2 regions of the Amycolatopsis sp. NPDC101161 genome follow, and region 1 is predicted to be linked to the other one. Evidence: riboswitches for the same ligand, from Rfam matches in the RefSeq annotation. Region 1 holds a riboswitch; the other holds the start of a gene.
What was found. Region 1 has a riboswitch for glycine ahead of gcvP (aminomethyl-transferring glycine dehydrogenase). Riboswitches for the same ligand answer to the same signal wherever they lie in the genome.
Positions count from the first base shown of each region.

Region 2: linked by a shared signal. The riboswitch ahead of gcvP (aminomethyl-transferring glycine dehydrogenase) and the one ahead of gcvP (aminomethyl-transferring glycine dehydrogenase) in region 1 are both predicted to bind glycine.

Region 1 covers NZ_JBIWPI010000005.1:719,100-726,053, forward strand. Annotated here, with positions in the region: gene ACIRSS_RS36830 (helix-turn-helix domain-containing protein) at 1-488, shown strand, start outside; glycine riboswitch at 1,027-1,120, shown strand; gene gcvP (aminomethyl-transferring glycine dehydrogenase) at 1,200-4,085, shown strand; gene gcvT (glycine cleavage system aminomethyltransferase GcvT) at 4,093-5,184, shown strand; gene gcvH (glycine cleavage system protein GcvH) at 5,198-5,575, shown strand; gene glyA (serine hydroxymethyltransferase) at 5,575-6,849, shown strand; gene lipA (lipoyl synthase) at 6,846-6,954, shown strand, end outside.
Region 2 covers NZ_JBIWPI010000007.1:710,646-717,599, forward strand. Annotated here, with positions in the region: gene ACIRSS_RS46040 (glycosyltransferase family 2 protein) at 1-1,341, opposite strand, end outside; gene ACIRSS_RS46045 (NAD-dependent epimerase/dehydratase family protein) at 1,338-2,285, opposite strand; gene gcvP (aminomethyl-transferring glycine dehydrogenase) at 2,760-5,636, opposite strand; glycine riboswitch at 5,806-5,904, opposite strand; gene ACIRSS_RS46055 (MerR family transcriptional regulator) at 5,947-6,525, opposite strand; gene ACIRSS_RS46060 (TetR/AcrR family transcriptional regulator) at 6,804-6,954, shown strand, end outside.

The DNA of each region.
Region 1 (6,954 bases):
TCACCGCCCGCGAGCTGGCCGAACCCGCGCCGCGCCTGGTGCACTCGGTGCCGCCGATCATGCTGCTGCACGGGCTGGCCGTGCCGGACCTGACCGGGCGGCTCCCGGTCGTCGTCCGCTACGGCCCCCGCATGCGCGAGCGGGCAGCGCGGATCTACCGCGAGCCGCTGCTCGAAGCGGGGTTCGCCGACCCGCTCGCGGGCGCGCGGGCGATCGAGGAAGCGATCTCGGTCCCGCCGGGCTGCGCGTACTTCGAGGTCACGCTCGCCGACGAGGACGTCTTCGACGGCGACCGCCCCTCGCTGGACCGGCTCAACGACTCGGTGGCCTGGTTCGCCGAGCAGCTCGTCGAGCAGGTGCTGCTGGGCGCCGGGCACCCGCCGGTGCCGGTGGGCGGGCCGCTGAAACGCCTGGTCCTGCCCTCGGGCCGGGTCCGCCGGCCCCCGGCGCTGGCCGGGGGCGTCGTGCGGCGGGTCGCTCACGGCTAGCACACATCGCGAGGTATTCTGGCCGACGAACACGAGCGCACCTGATAACTGGGGAGGACCAGTCGTCGGCTCGCGTGTCGATCATCAGCACTGTCGTTTCGGTCCTCAAGGGCATGTCTGCCCCGCTCTGTGGGCCGTCGCGCTCATCGCCGTGGCCGTGTGCTGCTCCCTCCTCGTGTCGTATCGGATGCACCTCAAGGCCCGCGAGCCGGGAGGCCGCTCCAGTTTCAAGGGATGGGGCATCGAGTCGATCCATGAACCGGCGGGCAGGTCCGAGCAGTCTGCGACCTCTTCTTCGGAGACCTCGGAGCGGCATGAGCAGATCGGCGCCGTCGACGAACGCCGAACCGCCGGCGACTCCGCTCAGGCACCGCGCCGGAACAGGTTCCTCCAGCGGATCAGTCTTCTACGCCGGCCGCGGCCGCGATCAGGCGCCGGTCGAGGCGGGATCGAAGGGTGATGTGGCGTTGCCCGGGTGAAGTAGACGGACCTCGAACCCGGCAGGTACCGTGACCGTCACAACTGCAGATCGGGCCGTAGAGCCGAGGCGGGAGAGCCCCCACGAAACCGGTGGGGCACCGAAGGAGCAAACTCCCCAGAATCTCTCAGGTACCTGTTACCGCTTCGTGCGAGGCCACTCTGGAAAGCAGGCGCACCCGCGCCTCACCCAAGGTGAAAGCCGCGTCTCACGCGGTGAAACTCTCAGGTGCCATGACAGAGGGGGAGTTCCCAGCGCACCCGTGTGCCCGGCCCGAGGAGCTCCCCATCACTTCAACGCAGTTCGACGCCCGCCACATCGGCCCGTCCGAGGCCGAACGCGCGAAGATGCTGGCCGAATGCGGCTACGGCAGCCTGGACGCCCTCGTCGGCGCCGCCGTCCCGAGCGCCATCCGCGCCACGCGTGAGCTGGTCCTCCCGCCCGCCGCGTCCGAAGAGGACGCCACCGCGGAGCTGCGCGCCCTCGCCGCGCGCAACCGGCCGATGACGCAGATGATCGGCCTCGGCTACTCCGACACCGTCACCCCCGGCGTGATCCGCCGCAACGTCCTCGAGAACCCGGCCTGGTACACCGCGTACACGCCCTACCAGCCGGAAATCTCCCAGGGCCGCCTCGAAGCGCTGCTCAACTTCCAGACGATGGTCGCCGACCTGACCGGCCTGGCCACCGCGAACGCGTCCCTGCTGGACGAGTCGACCGCGGTCGCCGAAGCCGTCACGCTGATGCGCCGCGCGTCCAAGTCGAAGTCCAACAAGGTCGTCCTCGACGCCGAGTGCCTGCCGCAGACCATCGCCGTCGTGCGCACCCGCGTCGAGGCGCTGGGCATCGAGGTCGAGGTCCGCGACCTGCTCACCGGCCTGCCGGAGGAGTTCTTCGGCGTCGTCGTCCAGTACCCCGGCGCGTCCGGTGTGCTGCGCGGCCGCGGCTTCTACCACGCGATTTCCGAGTCGGCGAAGGCCGCGGGCGCGCTCTTCACCGTCGCCGCGGACCTCCTCGCGCTCACGCTGATCACCTCGCCCGGCGAGTTCGGCGCCGACGTCGCCGCCGGGTCGACGCAGCGCTTCGGCGTCCCGCTCGGCTACGGCGGCCCGCACGCCGGGTACATGTCCGTCCGCTCCGGGCTCGAGCGCTCGCTGCCCGGGCGCCTGGTCGGCGTCTCGGTCGACGCCGACGGCAACTCCGCCTACCGCCTCGCGCTGCAGACGCGTGAGCAGCACATCCGCCGCGAGAAGGCGACTTCGAACATCTGCACCGCGCAGGTCCTGCCCGCCGTGCTGGCCGCGATGTACGCGGTCTACCACGGCCCGGACGGCCTGAAGAAGATCGCCCAGCGCGTCCACGGCCTCGCCGCGGGCTTCGCCGGTGCCCTGCGCACGGGCGGTGTCGAGGTCGTGCACGAGTCCTTCTTCGACACGGTCGTCGCGCGCGTCCCGGGCCGGGCCGCCGAGGTCCACGCGGCCGCCCGCGAGGCCGGCATCAACCTCGGTCACGTCGACGCGGACCACGTCCGCGTCGCGTTCGACGAGGTCAGCACCCCGGCGATCACCGCGAAGGTGCTCAACGCGTTCAAGGTCGAGGCCGATGTCGAAGACGGCGTCGCGCTGCCCAACGGCCTGGCCCGCGAGAGCGGCTTCATGGGCCACGAGGTTTTCGGCACCCACCGCTCCGAGACGGCGATGCTGCGCTACCTGCGCCGGCTGTCCGACCTGGACTACGCGCTCGACCGCGGCATGATCCCGCTCGGCTCCTGCACGATGAAGCTCAACGCCACCACCGAGATGGAGCCGATCAGCTGGCGAGAGTTCGCCGGCATCCACCCGTTCGCCCCGGCCGAAGACGCTGAGGGCTACCACGTCCTCGTCGCGCAGCTGGCCGAGTGGCTGGCCGAGGTCACCGGCTACGACAAGGTGTCGCTGCAGCCGAACGCGGGCAGCCAGGGCGAGCTGGCCGGCCTCCTCGCGATCCGCGCCTACCACCGCGCGAACGGCGACGACGCTCGCGACGTCTGCCTGATCCCGTCGTCCGCGCACGGCACGAACGCCGCGTCCGCGGTGCTCGCCGGGATGCGCGTGGTCGTCGTGAAGTGCACCGACGAGGGCAACGTCGACCTCGCCGACCTGCGGTCCAAGGTGGACACCCACCGCGACACCCTGGCGGCGATCATGGTGACGTACCCGTCCACGCACGGCGTGTACGAGCACGACATCGACGAGCTGGCCAAGATCGTCCACGACGGCGGCGGCCAGGTGTACGTCGACGGTGCGAACCTCAACGCCCTGCTGGGCCTGGCCAAGCCGGGCGAGTTCGGCGGCGACGTCTCGCACCTGAACCTGCACAAGACCTTCTGCATCCCGCACGGCGGTGGCGGCCCCGGCGTCGGCCCGGTCGCGGTGCGCGCGCACCTCGCGCCCTTCCTGCCGAACCACCCGCTGCTGGACGCGGCCGGCCCGGCGACCGGCGTGGGCCCGATCAGCGGCGCGCCCTACGGCTCGGCGTCGATCCTGCCGATCTCCTGGGCCTACGTCCGGATGATGGGCGCGCCCGGCCTGACCGCGGCCACCAAGGTCGCCGTGCTGGCCGCGAACTACGTCGCTTCGCGGCTGGCCCCCCACTACCCGGTGCTCTACACCGGCCAGGACGGCCTGGTCGCGCACGAGTGCATCCTCGACCTGCGCCAGATCACCAAGGAGACCGGCGTGACGGTCGACGACGTCGCGAAGCGGCTCATCGACTACGGCTTCCACGCGCCGACCATGTCGTTCCCGGTCGCGGGCACGCTGATGGTCGAGCCGACCGAGTCCGAGGACCTGGGCGAGATCGACCGGTTCTGCGCCGCGATGATCGCGATCCGCGCGGAGATCGACGAGGTGGCGAACGGCAAGTGGAGCGCCGAGGAGTCGCCGCTGCGCGGGGCGCCGCACACCGCGGAGACGCTGGTCGGGGAGTGGGACAAGGCCTACGACCGCGAGCTGGCCGTGTACCCGGCGGGTGTTTCGCGCAAGAACAAGTACTGGCCCCCGGTGCGTCGCATCGACGGCGCCCGCGGCGACCGTAACCTCGTGTGCTCCTGCCCGCCCCTCAACGCTTACGAAGGCTGAGCCCAAAGTGTCTCGCGAAACCTCCTTGCACGGAGTCCACAAGGGACTCGGCGCGCTGTTCACCGACTTCGCCGGCTGGTCCATGCCGGTCCGCTACGCCAGTGAGCTGGCCGAGCACAAGGCCGTCCGCGAGGCGGCCGGGCTGTTCGACCTGTCGCACATGGCCGAAATCCACGTCACCGGCAAGCAGGCGGCCGACGTCCTGGACTTCGCGCTGGTCGGCAACCTGACCGGCGTCAAGCCGGGCCGGGCGCGGTACACGATGATCTGCAACGAGTCCGGGGGTGTCCTGGACGACCTGGTCGTCTACCGACTGGCCGACGAGCACTACCTGGTCGTCGCGAACGCGGGCAACGCGAAGGTCGTCGCGGACGCTCTGACCGAGCGGGTCGCGGGCTTCGATGCCGTCGTGGACGACCGGTCCGAGACCACCGCGCTGATCGCCGTCCAGGGGCCGAAGGCCGTCGAGATCCTGGGTGCCGTGACCGACGCCGACCTGGACGCGCTGAAGTACTACGCCAGCGTCCCGGCGTCGGTGAAGGGCCACGACGTTCTGCTCGCCCGCACCGGTTACACCGGCGAAGACGGCTTCGAGCTGTTCGTCGACGCCGACGAGGCCCCCGCGCTGTGGCGGCTGCTGCTGGAGGCCGGCGAGCCGCACGGCTTGGTCCCGGCGGGCCTCGCCTGCCGCGACACGCTGCGCCTCGAAGCCGGGATGCCGTTGTACGGCAACGAACTCACCGTCGAGCAGAGCCCGTTCGAGGCGGGGCTCGGCCGGGTCGTCAAGTTCGAGAAGCCGGGCGACTTCGTCGGCCGCGCGGCCCTCGAGGAGCGGTCCAAGCAGGACGTCCCGCGCGTGCGGGTCGGGCTGAAAGGCGCCGGCCGCCGTGCTCCGCGGCACGGCTACGCGGTGCTGGCCGACGGCACCGAGATCGGCGAGGTGACCAGCGGCGCCCTGTCGCCCACGCTGGGTTACCCGATCGCGATGGCGTACGTCGATCGGGCGTACGCCGAGCCCGGCACCGAGCTCTCCGTCGACATCCGGGGCAGGATCGAGCCCGTCGAGGTCGTCGCCCTGCCCTTCTACTCCCGCGCGTAAAGGACTCCCAGCTGTGAGCATCCCCGAGAACCTGAAGTACACCAAGGAACACGAGTGGCTGTCCGTCGAAGACGGCGTCGCGACCGTGGGCATCACCGCCTTCGCCGCCGAGTCGCTCGGCGACATCGTGTTCGTCCAGCTGCCCGACGCGGGCTCGACGATCACCGCGGGCGAGGTGTTCGGCGAGGTCGAGTCGACCAAGTCGGTCAGCGAGCTGTACGCGCCGGTCTCCGGCGAGGTCGTCGAGGTGAACGGCACCACATCGGACACCCCCGAGGTCATCAACTCCGACCCGTACACCGAAGGATGGCTCCTGAAGGTGCGTCTGACCGGGGACGTGCCGGACCTGCTCGACGCCGCCGCGTACGCCGCGCACACCCAGGAGAACTGATGACGACTTTCGACGCTCACCTCGCCGACGTCGACCCCGAGGTCGCCGCGGCCGTCGCCGACGAGCTCACCCGCCAGCAGTCGACCCTGGAGATGATCGCCTCCGAGAACTTCGCCCCGGTGGGCGTGCTCGAGGCGCAGGGTTCGGTGCTGACCAACAAGTACGCCGAGGGCTACCCGGGCCGCCGCTACTACGGCGGCTGCGAGCACGTCGACGTCGTCGAGCAGCTCGCCATCGACCGCGCGAAGGCCCTCTTCGGCGCCGAGCACGCCAACGTCCAGCCGCACTCGGGCGCGCAGGCCAACGCGGCCGCGATGTTCGCCGTGCTCAAGCCGGGCGACACGATCCTCGGCCTCGACCTGGCGCACGGCGGCCACCTGACGCACGGGATGAAGATCAACTTCTCGGGCAAGCTCTACAACGTCGTCGCCTACCACGTCGACAAAGAGACCGGGATCGTCGACCTCGCGGAGATCGAGCGCCTGGCCGTCGAGCACCAGCCGAAGCTGATCATCGCCGGCTGGTCCGCGTACCCGCGTCAGCTCGACTTCGCCGAGTTCCGCCGCATCGCCGACCTCGTCGGCGCTCGCCTGATGGTGGACATGGCGCACTTCGCCGGGCTGGTCGCGGCCGGGCTGCACCCGTCGCCGGTGCCGCACGCCGACATCGTCACCACGACCACGCACAAGACCCTCGGCGGCCCGCGCGGCGGCCTCATCCTGTCGCGCGAGGAGCTGGCGAAGAAGATCAACTCGGCGGTGTTCCCCGGCCAGCAGGGCGGCCCGCTCGAGCACGTCATCGCGGCCAAGGCCGTCGCGCTGAAGATCGCCGCGAGCGAGGAGTTCAAGGAGCGCCAGCGGCGCACCCTGGAAGGCTCGCGGATCCTGGCCGCGCGGCTGTCGCAGGCGGACTGCGCCGACGCCGGGGTGCGCGTGCTGACCGGTGGCACCGACGTTCACCTGGTGCTCGTCGACCTCGTCCAGTCCACTCTGGACGGTCAGCAGGCCGAGGACCGCCTCCACGAGGTCGGCATCACGGTCAACCGCAACGCCGTCCCGTTCGACCCGCGCCCGCCGATGATCACCTCGGGCCTGCGCATCGGCACGCCGGCGCTGGCCACCCGCGGCTTCCAGGCCGACGACTTCGCCGAGGTCGCCGACGTCATCGCCGAAGCCCTCAAGCCGGACTTCGACGACGCCCTGCGCTCGAAGCTGCGCGACCGCGTCGAAACGCTGGCCAAGAAGCACCCGCTGTACGCGGACCTTTCCCGATGAGCGCGTCGCCCGAGGGCCGGAAGCTGCTGCGTCTCGAGGTTCGCAACAGTGAGACGCCGATCGAGAAGAAGCCGTCGTGGATCAAGACGCGGGTGCGGATGGGGC
Region 2 (6,954 bases), on a different contig from region 1:
GCCGAGCGCGCCGGCCACGGGCAGCAGCACCAGGGCGGGGATCTGGTAGCGCCAGGAGAACTGGAACACGGCCGAGGCGAAGAGCAGGACCAGCCCGCTCGACACCGCCAGCAGCGCGCCCGCGCGGGCCCGGTCCAGGGGCTTCTTGCGGCGGAACACCGTGAGCAGGCCCAGGATCGCGCCGATGCCGAGCACCCCGCCGGAGACGTACCCGCCGCCGAGCTGGTAGTCGCGGAGGATCTTGGCGAGCGGTTGGTCGACGCTCGCGTTCACGCCGTCGTTCTGCTGCGTGACCAGGTCGATCAGCGACTGGTCGGCCCACTGCGGGTAGGTGAGCTGGAACTGCCACCGGTCCAGCGGGACGTCGGTCGGGTCCTGCTCACGCGTCCAGGCGAAACTCTTCGCGAAGTCCTTCAAGATCGCGTCGGCGACGTCGCCGGGCTGCTGCTTCAGGACGTCGACGGCGAATTCGTGCGCCAGCGCGGCTTTGTCGGCGCCCGGCGGAAGCGGGCCCGGCCAGTTCGGGTCGAGGTCGGCGTGGGTGTAGTTGTCCACCAGCCGCGTCTCGCGCGGCTCGGCCGGGCAGAACACCCGCAGCTCGGGCGAGAGGTGCAGGTTCGCGCAGTCGGCGATGGCGGCGGTGCGGCCGTAGAGCATGTTCCCGGACGGCCCGGTCAGCCCCCACTTGCCGGTCTCCGAGTGCACCCGCGCCGAGTACGGCACGAGCACGACGAGCAGGCCCAGCACGCCGGCCCCCGCCCGGCGCCAGCCCGCCCAGTGCCGCCACGATCCCCCGGCGACGACCAGGAAAACCAGCAGCGGCACCGCCAAGGAGATCCCGACGAGCCGCGTCAGCACGCCGAAGCCGAGCAGCAGACCCGCGACACCAGCGCGTTTCCAGCCCGGCGTGCCCCAGCCCAGCAGCAGCCACAGGAGCCCGAGCAGCACCGCCTCGAAGACGACCTCGGACATGAGGTTCTGCTCGATCTGCAGCTGGTAGGCGTCGAGCAGCACGGGCACGGCGGCGAGCGCGCCGACCCACGGGCGGCCGCCGAGGCGCAGGACCAGCGCGTACAGGCCGATCGCGACGAGGAGCCCGCCGACGTGCTGGACGGCCGTGACCCACGCGAGGCCGCCGACGGCGAGCAGCGGGCGCAGCACGAGGTCGTAGCCGATCGGGTCGAGCTGGTCGGCGCGCAGCGCGTGCAGGTTGTCGATGTAGCGGAACGAATCGATGTACAGCAGCGCGGGTTTGTACGCCAGCCAGGTCAGCACCCGGAGCACGATCGCCGGGACGAGGAGCAGGAGCAGCAGCCAGTGGCGCTTGAGGAATGCCGTCACGGTGTCGCGTTCGGACGGTCGAGGCCGGAGAAGTACTTCCACGCCGTGGCCAGGCCGTCGGTGAGCGAGACCTCCGGCCGGTAGCCGATGGTCTCGGCGCTCGCCGAAACGTCGACGACCACCGCGGGCATCTCGCCCGCCGGCGCGTCGACGTGTTCGACCGGCAGCTCGGCGCCGGTCACCTCGCGCACGGCGTCGACCATCTCCAGCACGGAGACCGACCGCCCGGCGCCGACGATCGCCCGGCCCGAGTAGCCGCTGTCGAGAGCCAGCAGGATCGCGCGGACGACGTCGTCGACGTGCACGAGGTCGCGGCGCTGGCGGCCGTCGCCGTAGACCTTGACGCCGGTGCCGGTCAGCGCGGCGCGCATCATGCGCGGCACGAAACTGTCCTTGTGGGACATTCCCGGACCGTAGACGTTGGTGAACCGCAACGCACACGTGGTCATGCCGTACGCGCCGGCGTAGCCCGAGAGCAGCATTTCGCACGCCGCTTTGGTGGCGCCGTAGGGCGTCAGCGGCCGCGGCGGCAGGTCCGGGGTGATCGTCGCCGAGCCGACGTTGCCGATCACCGCGTTGGTCGAGGCGAGCAGGAACTTCGGCACTCCGTGGCGGCGGGCGAGTTCGAGCAGTTCCTGGGTGACCAGGACGTTGTCGGCGAAGGTGTCCTCGGGCAGCTCGACCGACTTCAGCACCGAGGTCAGCGCGGCGAGGTGCACGATCCCGGCGGTCTCCGGCGTCACGGCCTCCTCCCGGACAGCGGCCTCGCGCAGGTCGCCGGTCACGACGCGGACGCCATCGAGGTCCTCGGGGAACGGCACGCGGTCGACGACGGTGACCGGGACGCCCCGGTCGCGGAGGGCGCGCACGGCGGCCCGGCCGATGAAGCCGCTGCCACCGGTCACGACCACGGACGTCCGATCAGGACCGTGCGCATTCGCCATGGCGTCAACCTACCTCCCGTTCCTGTGCGGTCGCCGTGCGCGTACGCGGAGGTGCGGATGGCCGCGGCCCCCGGCTGGATCGGTGTGCTGGCTCGTATCTCCCTCGGTTCGCCTGGGTCTTTCTCCCCCGGGGGCGAACCGAGGGGGATCGGCAGCGAGCGGGGCACTGACGGCGCGGCACCCGCGCCGCACGCTCGAAGTCGTGCGCAAGCTCCGGGCCGCGGGTCCGGCGGCGAGCGGCTGCCTCCGGGGAGGTCGGCGGCGCTGACCGACCTGCGCACGCTGCCGGCATTACCGCTGTACTTCCACCGCCCGCGCAGGACGGTGGACCAGCCGGACCGGGAGATCGTCCACCGGCGGGGCATCAGCCGCGGACGGTCCAGATGCACCTGCTGCAGGCCTACCGCAAGCCGGACCTGACGAACCGGACCGAGCCGATGGTCCACCTCGCCGCTCGCGCCCCGGGGTCGTGAGTCAGGCGAAGGCTTCCGGGGGCGGGCAGGAGCAGATCAGGTTGCGGTCGCCGGCCGCGCCGTCGATGCGGCGGACCGGGGGCCAGATCTTCGCCGCCGCCGGGCCCGCCGGGAACACCGCTGCCTCCCGGCTGTACGGCCGGTCCCACTCGCCCGCGACGCAGCGGGCCGTGTGCGGGGCCTGGCGCAGCGGGGACTCCGCCAGCGCCCACTCCCCCGCCGCGACCCGGTCGATCTCCGCGCGGATCGCGATCATCGCGTCGCAGAAGCGGTCCAGCTCGGCCAGGTCTTCGCTCTCGGTCGGCTCCACCATCAGCGTGCCCGCCACCGGGAACGACATCGTCGGCGCGTGGAGGCCGTAGTCCGCGAGGCGCTTGGCCACGTCGTCGACCGTCACGCCGGTCGCCTTCGTCAGCGGCCGCAGGTCGAGGATGCACTCGTGCGCGACGAGCCCGCCGTGGCCCGCGTACAGCACCGGGAAGTGGTCCCCCAGGCGGCGAGCGACGTAGTTGGCGTTCGCAACCGCCGCGAGTGTCGCGCGACGCAGGCCTTCCGCGCCCATCATCCGGACGTACGCCCACGAGATCGGCAGGATCGACGCGCTCCCCCACGGCGCCGCGCTGACCGGCCCGACCCCGGTCACCGGGCCGGCCGCCGGCTGCAGCGGGTGGTTCGGCAGGAACGGCGCCAGGTGCGCGCGGACCCCGATCGGCCCGACGCCGGGTCCGCCGCCGCCGTGCGGGATGCAGAACGTCTTGTGCAGGTTGAGGTGCGAGACGTCGGCGCCGAAGCGGCCGTACTGGGCCACGCCGATCAGCGCGTTGAGGTTGGCGCCGTCGACGTACACCTGCCCGCCCGCGTCGTGCACCAGCGCGCACACCTCGCCGACGGTGTCCTCGTAGACCCCGTGCGTCGACGGGTAGGTGATCATGATGGCCGCCAGGTCCGCGCGGTGGTCGTCCACAGTGGACCGCAGGTGGCCGAGGTCGATGTTGCCGTCGTCGTCGCAGCGGACGACGACCACCCGCATGCCGGCCATCACCGCGCTCGCCGCGTTCGTGCCGTGCGCGCTCGCCGGGATCAGGCAGACGTCCCGCTCGCCCTCACCGCGCGACCGGTGGTAGGCGCGGATGGCCAGCAGCCCGGCGAACTCGCCTTGGCTGCCCGCGTTGGGCTGCAGGGAAACCGTGTCGTAGCCGGTGATCCGCGCGAGCCACGCGCCCAGGTCGGCGACCACCTCCAGGAGGCCGGCGGCGTCCTCGGCGGGGGCGAACGGGTGCAGCCCGGCGAACTCCGGCCAGGTGATCGGCTCCATCTCCGCGGTGGCGTTGAGCTTCATGGTGCACGAGCCGAGCGGGATCATGCTCCGGTCGAGCGCGACGTCCTTGTCGGCCAGCTGCCGCAGGTAGCGCAGCAGCGCGGTTTCCGAGCGGTGGGCGTGGAACACCGGGTGGGTGAGGAAGTCGCTCGTGCGCCGCAGCGGCGCCGGGAGCGCGTGCGCGGTATCCGCGTCGAGACCGTCCACATCGGACACCGAGACGCCGAACGCCTTCCACACGCGGGAAAGCCGGTCCCGGGTCGTCGTCTCGTCGCAGGCGACGCCGACGTGGTCGTCGTCGACGCGCCGGAGGTTGACGCCGAGGTCGCGGGCCGCCTCGACGACCGTGTCGGCGCGCCCGGGCACCGCCGCGGTCACGGTGTCGAAGAATTCGCCGTGCACGACGTCGACGCCGCCCTCGGCGAGGCCGGCGGCGAGCACGGTGGCCATCCGGTGGGCGCGCAGCGCGATCCCGCGCAGCCCGTCGGGGCCGTGGTACACGGCGTACATCGACGCCATCACCGCGAGCAGGACCTGGGCGGTGCAGATGTTCGACGTCGCCTTCTCGCGGCGGATGTGCTGCTCGCGGGTCTGCAGGGCGAGCCGGTACGCGGGTGCGCCGTCGGCGTCCTTCGAGACGCCGACCAGCCGGCCCGGCAGCTGCCGCTCGAGGCCCTTGCGGACGGCGAGGTAGGCGGCGTGCGGGCCGCCGAAGCCGAGCGGGACGCCGAAGCGCTGCGTCGACCCGACGGCGACGTCTGCGCCGAGCTCGCCGGGCGGCCGCAGCAGGGTCAGGGCGAGCGGGTCGGCGGCGACGATGACGGCGGCGCCGTGCTTCTTCGCGTCGGCGATCGTCAGGTCGAGCTCGCGCACCGCGCCGGACGCGCCGGGGTACGCCAGCAGGATGCCGAAGAAGTCGCCGCCGAGCCCGAGGCCGGTCAGCCCCTGGGAAAGATCTTCGACGACCAGGTCGATGCCGAGCGGTTCGGCGCGGGTCCGGAGCACGGCGAGGGTCTGCGGGAGGGTGTCCTGGTCGACGACGAACCGGTTCGAGGACGCCTTGCCCGCCCGGCGCACGAGCGTCATGGCCTCGGCGGCCGCGGTGGCTTCGTCGAGCATCGAGGCGTTGGCGACCGGCAGGCCGGTCAGGTCCGAGACCATGGTCTGGAAGTTGAGCAGCGCTTCGAGCCGGCCTTGGGAGATTTCCGGCTGGTAGGGCGTGTAGGCGGTGTACCAGGCGGGGTTCTCGAGCACGTTCCGCCGGATGACGGGCGGGGTGACGGTGTCGTGGTAGCCGAGGCCGATCATCTGCGCCATGGGCCGGTTGCGGCCGGCGAGCGCGCGGAGCTCGGCGAGTGCCTGGGCCTCGGTGGCGGCGGGCGGCAGTTCGAGCGGCTGCGCGGACCGCCGGAGCGACTCGGGAACGGCACGCTCGGAGAGCTCGTCGAGAGAAGCGACGCCGATGACGTCGAGGATCCGGCGGAGTTCGGCGGGCCCGGGCCCGATGTGCCGGTCGGCGAAGGGAAGTCCCTGTTCCAGGGAGGCGAGTGACGGTTCCACGGAGGCCTCCTGGGGACGGCGGGGTTGGGCCCGGACTTCGCTGTCCTGGCCCTCCCCACTCTGTCCGTACCCCGAGGGGCGCCTGAGAGTTTCGCCCGAGGTTGAGCCGGGCTTGCACCGTCGGCGGGGCCATCAGGTTGTGTCCTGACGACCCGCTTTCCAGAGGCGTCTCGTCCGCGCGGTCCAGGGTGCCTGAGAGGTTCCGGGGAGGACTTGCTCCTTCGGCGCCGAGCTCAATATGAGGCTCGGACTCTCCCGCGCGGATTCGTCGACCGCACGGATGACCTTACTCCGTCCGCCGCAGCGGTGATCACCCGGTCCGGCGGGCGTTGCGGCGCTGGGTCAGCTCGTCCGGCTGGTGGGTCTCGACGACGCCGCCGTCGGCGCGTTCGGCCGGGAACTCGTGGATGGTGCCGCTGATTTCCTGCATGGCGCCGCTGACCGCGATGCCGAAGACGCCCTGGCCGCCCTGGAGCAGATCGACGATCTCCTCCGGCGAGGTGCACTCGTAGACGGTGGTGCCGTCGGAGAACAGCGTCACGCGCGCGAGGTCGCGGACCCCGCGGACGCGCAGGTGGTCGACGGCGACGCGGATGTTCTGCAGGGAGACCCCGGTGTCCAGCAGCCGCTTGACGACCTTGAGGACCAGGATGTCCTTGAACGAGTACAGCCGCTGCGAGCCGGAGCCGTGAGCGGTGCGGATGCTGGGTGCGACCAGCTTCGTCCGGGCCCAGTAGTCGAGCTGGCGGTAGGTGATCCCGGCGATCTGGCACGCGGCCGGGCCGCGGTAGCCCACCAGCTCGTCCGGCAGCGAGTCGTCGGGGAACAGTTCACCCTGCTCGCCAGCCGCGACCTCAACAGGCTGCTTCTCGGAACCAGCCTCGACCACGCAAGCCTCCCCTCGCCCGACCTGGTGGCCGGCGAATGACAGCCGGACGGTCCCAGGAGCGGGACCCGCCGGAGATCAACCGCCACGGTCCGGCCCCAGACCGTGAATCACACCGTGGCGATTTACCTCCTTCGACGGTAAGCGCCCGGACAGTGCCGGTCAACGCGACGCGCGGCAAGCCTCAACGGTCGGCTGAGCCTTTGCACCGTTCGCCGTACCCCGGGAGCCGTGGTTCAAACCTCTTGCGCCGTTTTACTCAGCCGAGTAACTTTTTACTCATGCAAGTAAACACCGACCTCATGGCGGAGCTGGGGCTCAGCGGCACCGAGGCGGCCCGCCGCGCCCAGATCATCGGGGCGACCATCGGCGTCCTCGCCGACCTCGGGTACCGCAAGACGACGTTCGCCAAGATCAAGGAACGCGCCGGGC